One region of the Micromonospora sp. CPCC 206060 genome, then DNA from elsewhere that is predicted to be linked to it. Evidence: riboswitches for the same ligand, from Rfam matches in the RefSeq annotation. Region 1 holds a riboswitch; the other holds the start of a gene.

Region 1 (3,543 bases):
CGGCCGGTGCCGTCCGCTCCGGTGGTGGATCGCGCACCCTCTCCTTCCGTACCGGACCGGTGGTCGTCGAGATCGAGGTGACCGGAACCGGCATCGTCGGCCAGCTCTCCCCGGCCCGGGGTGGCCGGGTGGTGGCGCGCAGCGCCACCGGCCGCTACGAGGAGGCTCCGGTGGATCCAGTCGGCTTCTTCACGCTCGGCGTACCGCCGGCCGGCCCGGTCCAGCTCTGCGCGCGGACCACCGGGTACGCGGTGGCGACCGCCTGGGTCAGCCTCCGCTGACCCGGCCGGCCGGCACCGGCCGACGCCCTGCGGGTACGGCGAAACGGCCGTGGAGGCCGCGGGACGAGCCCGCGACCTCCACCCCCCACCGGTCCTGTCTGGTTACTGCCGACCCACCGTGATGTCGTACTGCACACCACCGAGGTCCGCGCGCTCCTCGCCGGTCACGTCCGGACCAACCTGGATCACGTCGATGCTGGCCCTCTCGGTGGTCAGTGCCGCCGCCGTGAAGTTCAGCCCGAACTCGATCCGCTCACCGCCGTTGAGCAGCAGGTTGTCGATGCTGGCCGTGGCCGGGTCGACGATCTCGATCTGGGTCTGGTTGACCCGCCGGATGCTCTTGCCGACCGCGCCGCCGGCCAGCCAGCGTTCGGTCAGGGTCGGGCCGAGGTCCACCACGAGCCGGCCACCGGCGTTCTGGAAACCGGTACCGGTCTGCCGGAACGTCAGGCTGCTGCGGGCCGCAGTGGTCAGCGGGTTGCCGATGGCGAACGGCCGCCAGACGATCGGGCCACCCACGAAGACATAGACCGAGTCGACGTTACGCCAGGCGATGTTGTTGTTGTAGCGGACGTTGGCGCTGATGCTCGGGCCCTCGAAGGTCATCGGATCGGTGGGGGAGACCCACCGGGCCAGCAGGCAGAAGTGACCCGGGCCGGGGACGCCGGTCCACGGGATGGTGACCGTGGTGACCCCGGCGAAGACCGGCACGCTGACCGCCCCGATCTGGGTCCAGGCGCCCGGCCAGTTGGCCCCGCCACCCGGAGTGGTGCGGTAGACCCGGAGGGTGCCGTTGTCGGTACCGGTGCCGTACGGGCCGGCGTTCCGGAGCTTGACGAAGAGGTAGTTCGTCACCCCGACCCGCGGGTTCTGGCTCACCGCGCACTCGACGGCGGTCGGGCAGACCTTGATGTCCGGGCTCGCCCAGAGCGGGTTGTAGCTGTGCGGCTGGTAGCCGAGGTCGGCGCTGACGTCCTTGATGTAGACGTCGGTGCGGGCGTTGACCCCGACCTCGGACCGGTCCTGCACCGGCGCGGCGCCGGCAGAGCTGACGGAGAGCAGCGCCGCCAGTGCCGTGCCGGTGAGCAGGGCCAGTGTGGAGCGGCGGGCGCGTCGCCCGGTGATACTCCGGAACACGTTTCCTCCCGTTGCTGGGGACTGCCGGCCCGGCTGTGGCGGGTGGGTCGGCGGGTGGATATCCCTACAGAGCGCGGGGTAGCGCGGGAAATACCGGCCGGTGCCTCGGGTGGTTGTCAGATGACGCCAGAAGGAATCAATCACCGTCAATTGCATTCGGGGGTTGGTCGGGTGCCCGGTCAGATCCAGCCCCGCCGGACCGCCCGTACGCCGGACGAGAGTCGCCGATGCCACACCCACCGTGCGTTGACAGCACGTGGACGCTACGGCAAGACTGGCCGGCACAACCGAATAGACGCGTGTGCGTGTGGGGGAAGTCCGGTCGAAGCCCGGCGCTGGCCCGCAACGGTAGGTCGTCGAGATGTCCGCATCCGACGACAAGCCCGAATACCCGCCGTACGCGTGACCCGCTCCCTCACCCGTCGTGGCCCACGGGTCGGAGTCCCGGCCGACCCGTGCGTACCTGCGCGGCCGGCCCGGTTCTGACGACCACCGGGCCGGAAAGGCGCTCCTGATGGTTGTCCGCCTGAGCCGGCACCGCCTGCTCACCCTGTTCTGCGGCGTCCTCGCCGCACTCACCCTGACCGGCCCCGCGGTGGCCGCCCCGGTCAACACCCCCAGCTCCACCACCGCCGACCGTCCGGCGGCCGCCGCCGGCTGGCTGGCCCGCCAACTCGTCGACGGGGAACGCTTCGAGGCCGTCTTCGACGGCGTCGCCTACCCGGATCAGGGGCTCACCCTGGACGCGGTCCTCGCGTTCGCCGCCGCCGGGGTGGCCGACGACTCCGGCGCCCGTGCCCTGGCCTGGGTCTCCCGGCCGGACGTCCGGGACGGCTACCTCGGTGACGGGGTGACCGAGGCGTACGCGGGCGCGACCGCGAAACTCGCCCTCGCCGTCCAGGTACGTGGCGCGGACCCGACAGCGGTCGGCGGCGTCGACCTGATCGCCCGGCTGCGCGGGCTCCAGGCCCCGTCCGGCCGGTTCACCGACCGCTCCGCGTGGGGCGACTACAGCAACACCTTCAGCCAGTCCTTCGCGCTGCTCACGCTGGCCCGTACCACGTCGGGCGTACCGGCGGACGCGGCCGGTTACCTGGCCGGCATCCGGTGCGCCGACGGTGGCTTCCCGGTGGTCCCCGAGCAGCCGGTCTGTGCCTCCGACGTGGACGCCACCGCGCTGGCGGTGCAGGCGCTGCGGGCCGCCGGCCGGTCGACCGAGGCCACCGCCGGACTGCGCTGGCTGGTCTCGGTGCAGGGCACCGACGGCGGGTTCCGCAACTCCGGCGGCGTGGCCAACGCCAACAGCACCGGGCTGGCGGCCCAGGCGCTCGCCGCAGGGGGCCGGACGCTGGCCTGGGCGCGGGCCCGGGGATTCCTGGCCGGACTCCAGGTCTGCTGCACCGGGGCGCCGGCTGACCGGGGCGCGGTCGACTACGACGGTGGCACCTTCGACCCGGCCACCGCCACCCGGGCCACCGCCCAGGCCGTCCTCGGTCTGGCCGGGGTCGGGTACGCGCAGCTGACCGCCGCCGGTGCTGCGTCGGGCGAACCCGAGCTGGTCTGCCCGTGACGGCCCGGGAAGCACAACCGACCCGCCAGCCGGCCGCAGCCCCCGTACCCCGGTCCCGAGGAGCCCTGATGTCCATCTCCGTCATCCGGCGGCTGGCCGCCCTGCTCGCCGCAGTCGTCGTCGCCGCCGGCCTGGTGGTCGTCGAACCGGCCCCGCCCGCCGCGCGGGCCGCCGCCTGCACCGGCACGTCCGGGGTCACCGTCGTGGTCGACTTCACCGCCCTCGGGGCCGGGGTGCAGGTCGCCTGCGCCCCGGGCGACCCGGCCACCGGGCTCGCCGCCCTGACCGGCGCCGGGTTCACCGTCACCGGTACCGCACGGTGGGGTCTGGCCTTCGTCTGCCGGATCAACGGGCTGCCCACCGCCGCCACCGAGGCGTGCATCAACACCCCGCCGGCCAGCGCCTACTGGTCCTACTGGCACGCGCCGGCCGGCGGCGCCTGGTCGTACAGCTCGGCGAGCGCCGGCAGCTACAACCCGGCACCCGGCACGGTGGAGGGCTGGGCGTTCGGCGCCGGCAGCCCGCCCAGCGTCCCAGCACCCTGACCAGGGCGTC
Region 2 (3,543 bases), on a different contig from region 1:
GGAGCGTCCCGGGCCACCGAGGTGGACCGGGTCAACCGGCCGCTGGCGGTCTCCGCCGTGCTGGCGGTGGCGAGCATCGTCGGCGCGCAGATCGGGGCCGTCCTCGGGTTGCGCCGCCGCCCGGCGGCCCCGGCTTCCGGCCGGATCCCGGGGTCCCTCGGCACGGGTGGGGGGCAGCCGCTGCCGAGCGGGCGGCACCGTCGGGACTGACCGACGGGACCGACCAGCGGACCATGGCGCACCGCCCGACCGACCAGCGGCACACCGTCTGGTTGGGCCCTAATGAGTTCTGGGGGGGGTGAGCAGGAGGCCGACGGGTCGGGCGGCATCGGGTCCGCCGGTCAGGGCAGCCGGGTCTGCAACACCCCGTCCACCACCCGGGTGGGCAGCACCTGCTGGTCGGTGGCGGCCGGGCCGTGTACGACCTCACCGCCGTTGAGCTGGAAGGTGCTGCCATGCCACGGGCAGACCACGCAGGCGTGCCCGTCGACCTCGGTGACCTTTCCCTCGCCGAGCGGTCCGCTCTGGTGCGGGCAGCGTTCCAGCATCACGGTGACCTCGTCGCCATGCCGGTAGAGGATCACCGAGACGTCTCGGACCTCCCGAGTGAGCAGGGTCCGCTCGGGTACCGTCGACAGGTCGGCCACCGAATGCCAGCCGTCGGCCATCCGGTGCAGTTCGGAGACGCTCTGGTTGACCTGGGCACCCTGCTTGTACGCCAGGTGGCCACCGATGTAGGCGCCGGTGCTCGCCGCGGTCAGCCCGAACCAGCCGAGGGTCCGGCCGAGCCGGTGCCGGCCGGTCAGCCGGGCGGCGATCGATCCGGCGTAGCAGGCCAGTCCGACGGTGTTGGACATGGCGTGCACCAGTCCGACCCGCCGCTGTTCCCGCGAGAGTGCCGCCCAGTCGTTGAGACCGGCGACCGCCGCCGGCAGGGCGCTGGCGGTACCGACCGTGACCAGTACCGTCGCGGCCCGGCGCTGGCCGGGCATCAGGTCGAGTACGGCGGTGCTCAGCCAGGCACCGATCGGTAGCTGCACCAGCGCCGGGTGCAGGGGGTGACCGAGCCAGACACCGTGCAGGGTGTCCCGCACCTTCTGCGGGCGCAGTACCGACTGGACCGCATTCTGCAGCCGGTCGCCGAACCGGTCCAGCCCGGCCGCCCGCTCAAGCCTCATCATCAGCGCACGCATGCCTCCCACTTCCCACTGGCGGCTTCGGCAAACCGGTGTCGGCGAGCATGGTGGCCGGCCGGTTCGGCGGCACCGGTGACCCGGAACACAGATGCGGCTCATCCACAGCACGGAGCCGTTCCGCCGGGCCACCGGACGGTCACCACCCGCCCGCCGATCATGGACTTGTGGTGGGGATTTCGCCCCTTATAGCGGCCTTCCCGGGCACCACAACTCCATGATCGACACACGAGGCACGACACGCCGCACAGCATCTGGTGTGTTGACCAAAATGGGGCCACTAGATCTAGGATCGGTGCACTGCTGGTTCACCGTCTCCCGGGCACGGGTGGCGGTAGCCGTGCGTCGACATCGGCCAGATGTCGACGAGGTAAGGGAACCCGGTGCGAATCCGGGACTGCCCCGCAGCGGTGAGCGGGAACGACCGCCGTCATGAGCACTGGGTCCGGCCGGGCCTGGGAAGCGACGGCCAGTAGGCGAGCGTACGTCCGTACGCCTGCCCGCGAGTCCGAAGACCTACCAGTAGGGCGTGTCGACCCGGCACGCGTACCACCTCGGGGCCTCGTGGGAGGGCCGTCGAGCCGTACGGAGACCACCGGCACACCGACCGGTGGCCCTCCGGCGTGCCGTCGTGCCCTCGCGAGTCCCTCCGGTCCGACCCGACGAACAGGCCCGACGAACCAGGAGCGCCCGTGACGGCACCAGCCATCATCGCCTCGACCCCATCCGACACCGGGGAACTGCCCGACCTGTTGGACCGGCACCGGCGGAACCTGCCGGACACCGACCCGGAACGGCTGCTCGACCTGGTCCGCAGTGGGCGGACCACGGCCGCCGACGCGGACGAGTTGCTCCAGCTCGCCATCGCCGCCGCCGCCGGGCTGATCGGCGAGGAGCCGCAGTACAGCCGGCTCGCCGCCCGGCTGCTCGCCGACCGGATCAGCACCGAGGTGACCGGCCAGGGCATCGGCTCGTTCAGCGGATCGGTGGTGGCGGCGCACCGGGCCGGGCTGCTGGACGCCGATTTCGCGGACTTCGTGGCCACCCACGCCACCGCCCTCGACGCCCTGATCGACCCGTCGGCCGACGACAGTTTCGAGTACTTCGGCCTGCGTACCGTGTACGACCGCTACCTGCTGCGCCACCCGGAAACCCGGGCAGTCCTGGAGACCCCGCAGCACTTCTGGCTGCGGGTGGCCACCGGGCTCGCCGACACGGTCGACGACGCCGCCGCGCTCTACCGGCTGATGTCCCGGCTGGCCTACCTGCCCAGCTCACCGACCCTGTTCAACGCGGGTACCCGGCACCAGCAGCTCTCCTCCTGCTTCCTGGTCGACTCGCCACAGGACGAACTGGAGTCCATCTACGAGCGCTACACCCAGGTCGCGAAGCTCTCCAAGTACGCCGGTGGGATCGGCATCTCCTGGTCCCGGGTCCGCTCCCGGGGCTCGCTGATCCGGGGCACCAACGGCTACTCGCACGGCATCGTGCCCTGGCTGCGCACCCTGGACGCGAGCGTGGCGGCGGTCAACCAGGGCGGCCGGCGCAAGGGCGCGGCCTGTGTCTACCTGGACACCTGGCACGCGGACGTCGAGGAGTTCCTGGAACTCAAGGACAACACCGGGGACGAGGCCCGGCGTACCCACAACCTGAACCTGGCCAACTGGGTACCGGACGAGTTCATGCGCCGGGTCGAGGCGGACGCCGACTGGTCGCTGTTCGACCCGAAGGACGTACCGGAACTGGTGGACCTCTGGGGTGACGAGTTCGACGCCGCGTACCGGGCCGCCGAGGCGGCCGGCCGGGCCGTGAGAGTACTGCCGGCCCGGACCCTGTACGCCCGGATGATGCGTACCCTCGCGCAGACCGGCAACGGCTGGATGACCTTCCGGGACGCCGCGAACCGCACCTGCAACCAGGTCGGCAACGGGGGTGGCACGGTACACCTGTCCAACCTGTGCACCGAGATCCTGGAGGTGACCAGCGACGGCGAGACGGCGGTCTGCACCCTGGGCTCGGTCAACCTGGCCGCACACCTGGTGGACGGGGCGATCGACTTCGCCGCGCTGGCGGAGACGGTCCGGGTGGCGGTGGCCGCGCTGGACCGGGCCATCGACCGGAACTACTTCCCGACCGGACAGGCCGCCGCCGCGCACCGCCGCTGGCGACCGCTCGGGTTGGGCGTGATGGGCCTGGCCGACGTGTTCGCCGCGCTCCGGCTGCCGTTCGACTCGGCGGAGGCCCTGGCCCTGTCCACCCGGATCGCCGAGGAGATCGCGCTCGCCGCGTACGACACCTCGGCCGACCTGGCTGCGGAACGCGGCGCGCACCCGGCGTACCCGTTGACCCG

What was found. Region 1 has a riboswitch for cobalamin ahead of V6U90_RS20150 (peptidase). Riboswitches for the same ligand answer to the same signal wherever they lie in the genome.
Region 2: another riboswitch for cobalamin. It lies ahead of V6U90_RS05100 (ribonucleoside-diphosphate reductase subunit alpha); the one in region 1 lies ahead of V6U90_RS20150 (peptidase).

What each region holds. Positions count from the first base shown of each region.
Region 1 covers NZ_JBAKHU010000033.1:2,352-5,894, forward strand. The annotation lists gene V6U90_RS20140 (hypothetical protein) at 1-281, shown strand, start outside; gene V6U90_RS20145 (hypothetical protein) at 384-1,418, opposite strand; cobalamin riboswitch at 1,706-1,831, shown strand; gene V6U90_RS20150 (peptidase) at 1,933-2,988, shown strand; gene V6U90_RS20155 (hypothetical protein) at 3,057-3,533, shown strand.
Region 2 covers NZ_JBAKHU010000003.1:217,063-220,605, forward strand. The annotation lists gene V6U90_RS05090 (LysM peptidoglycan-binding domain-containing protein) at 1-210, shown strand, start outside; gene V6U90_RS05095 (Rieske (2Fe-2S) protein) at 342-1,193, opposite strand; cobalamin riboswitch at 1,534-1,713, shown strand; gene V6U90_RS05100 (ribonucleoside-diphosphate reductase subunit alpha) at 1,886-3,543, shown strand, end outside.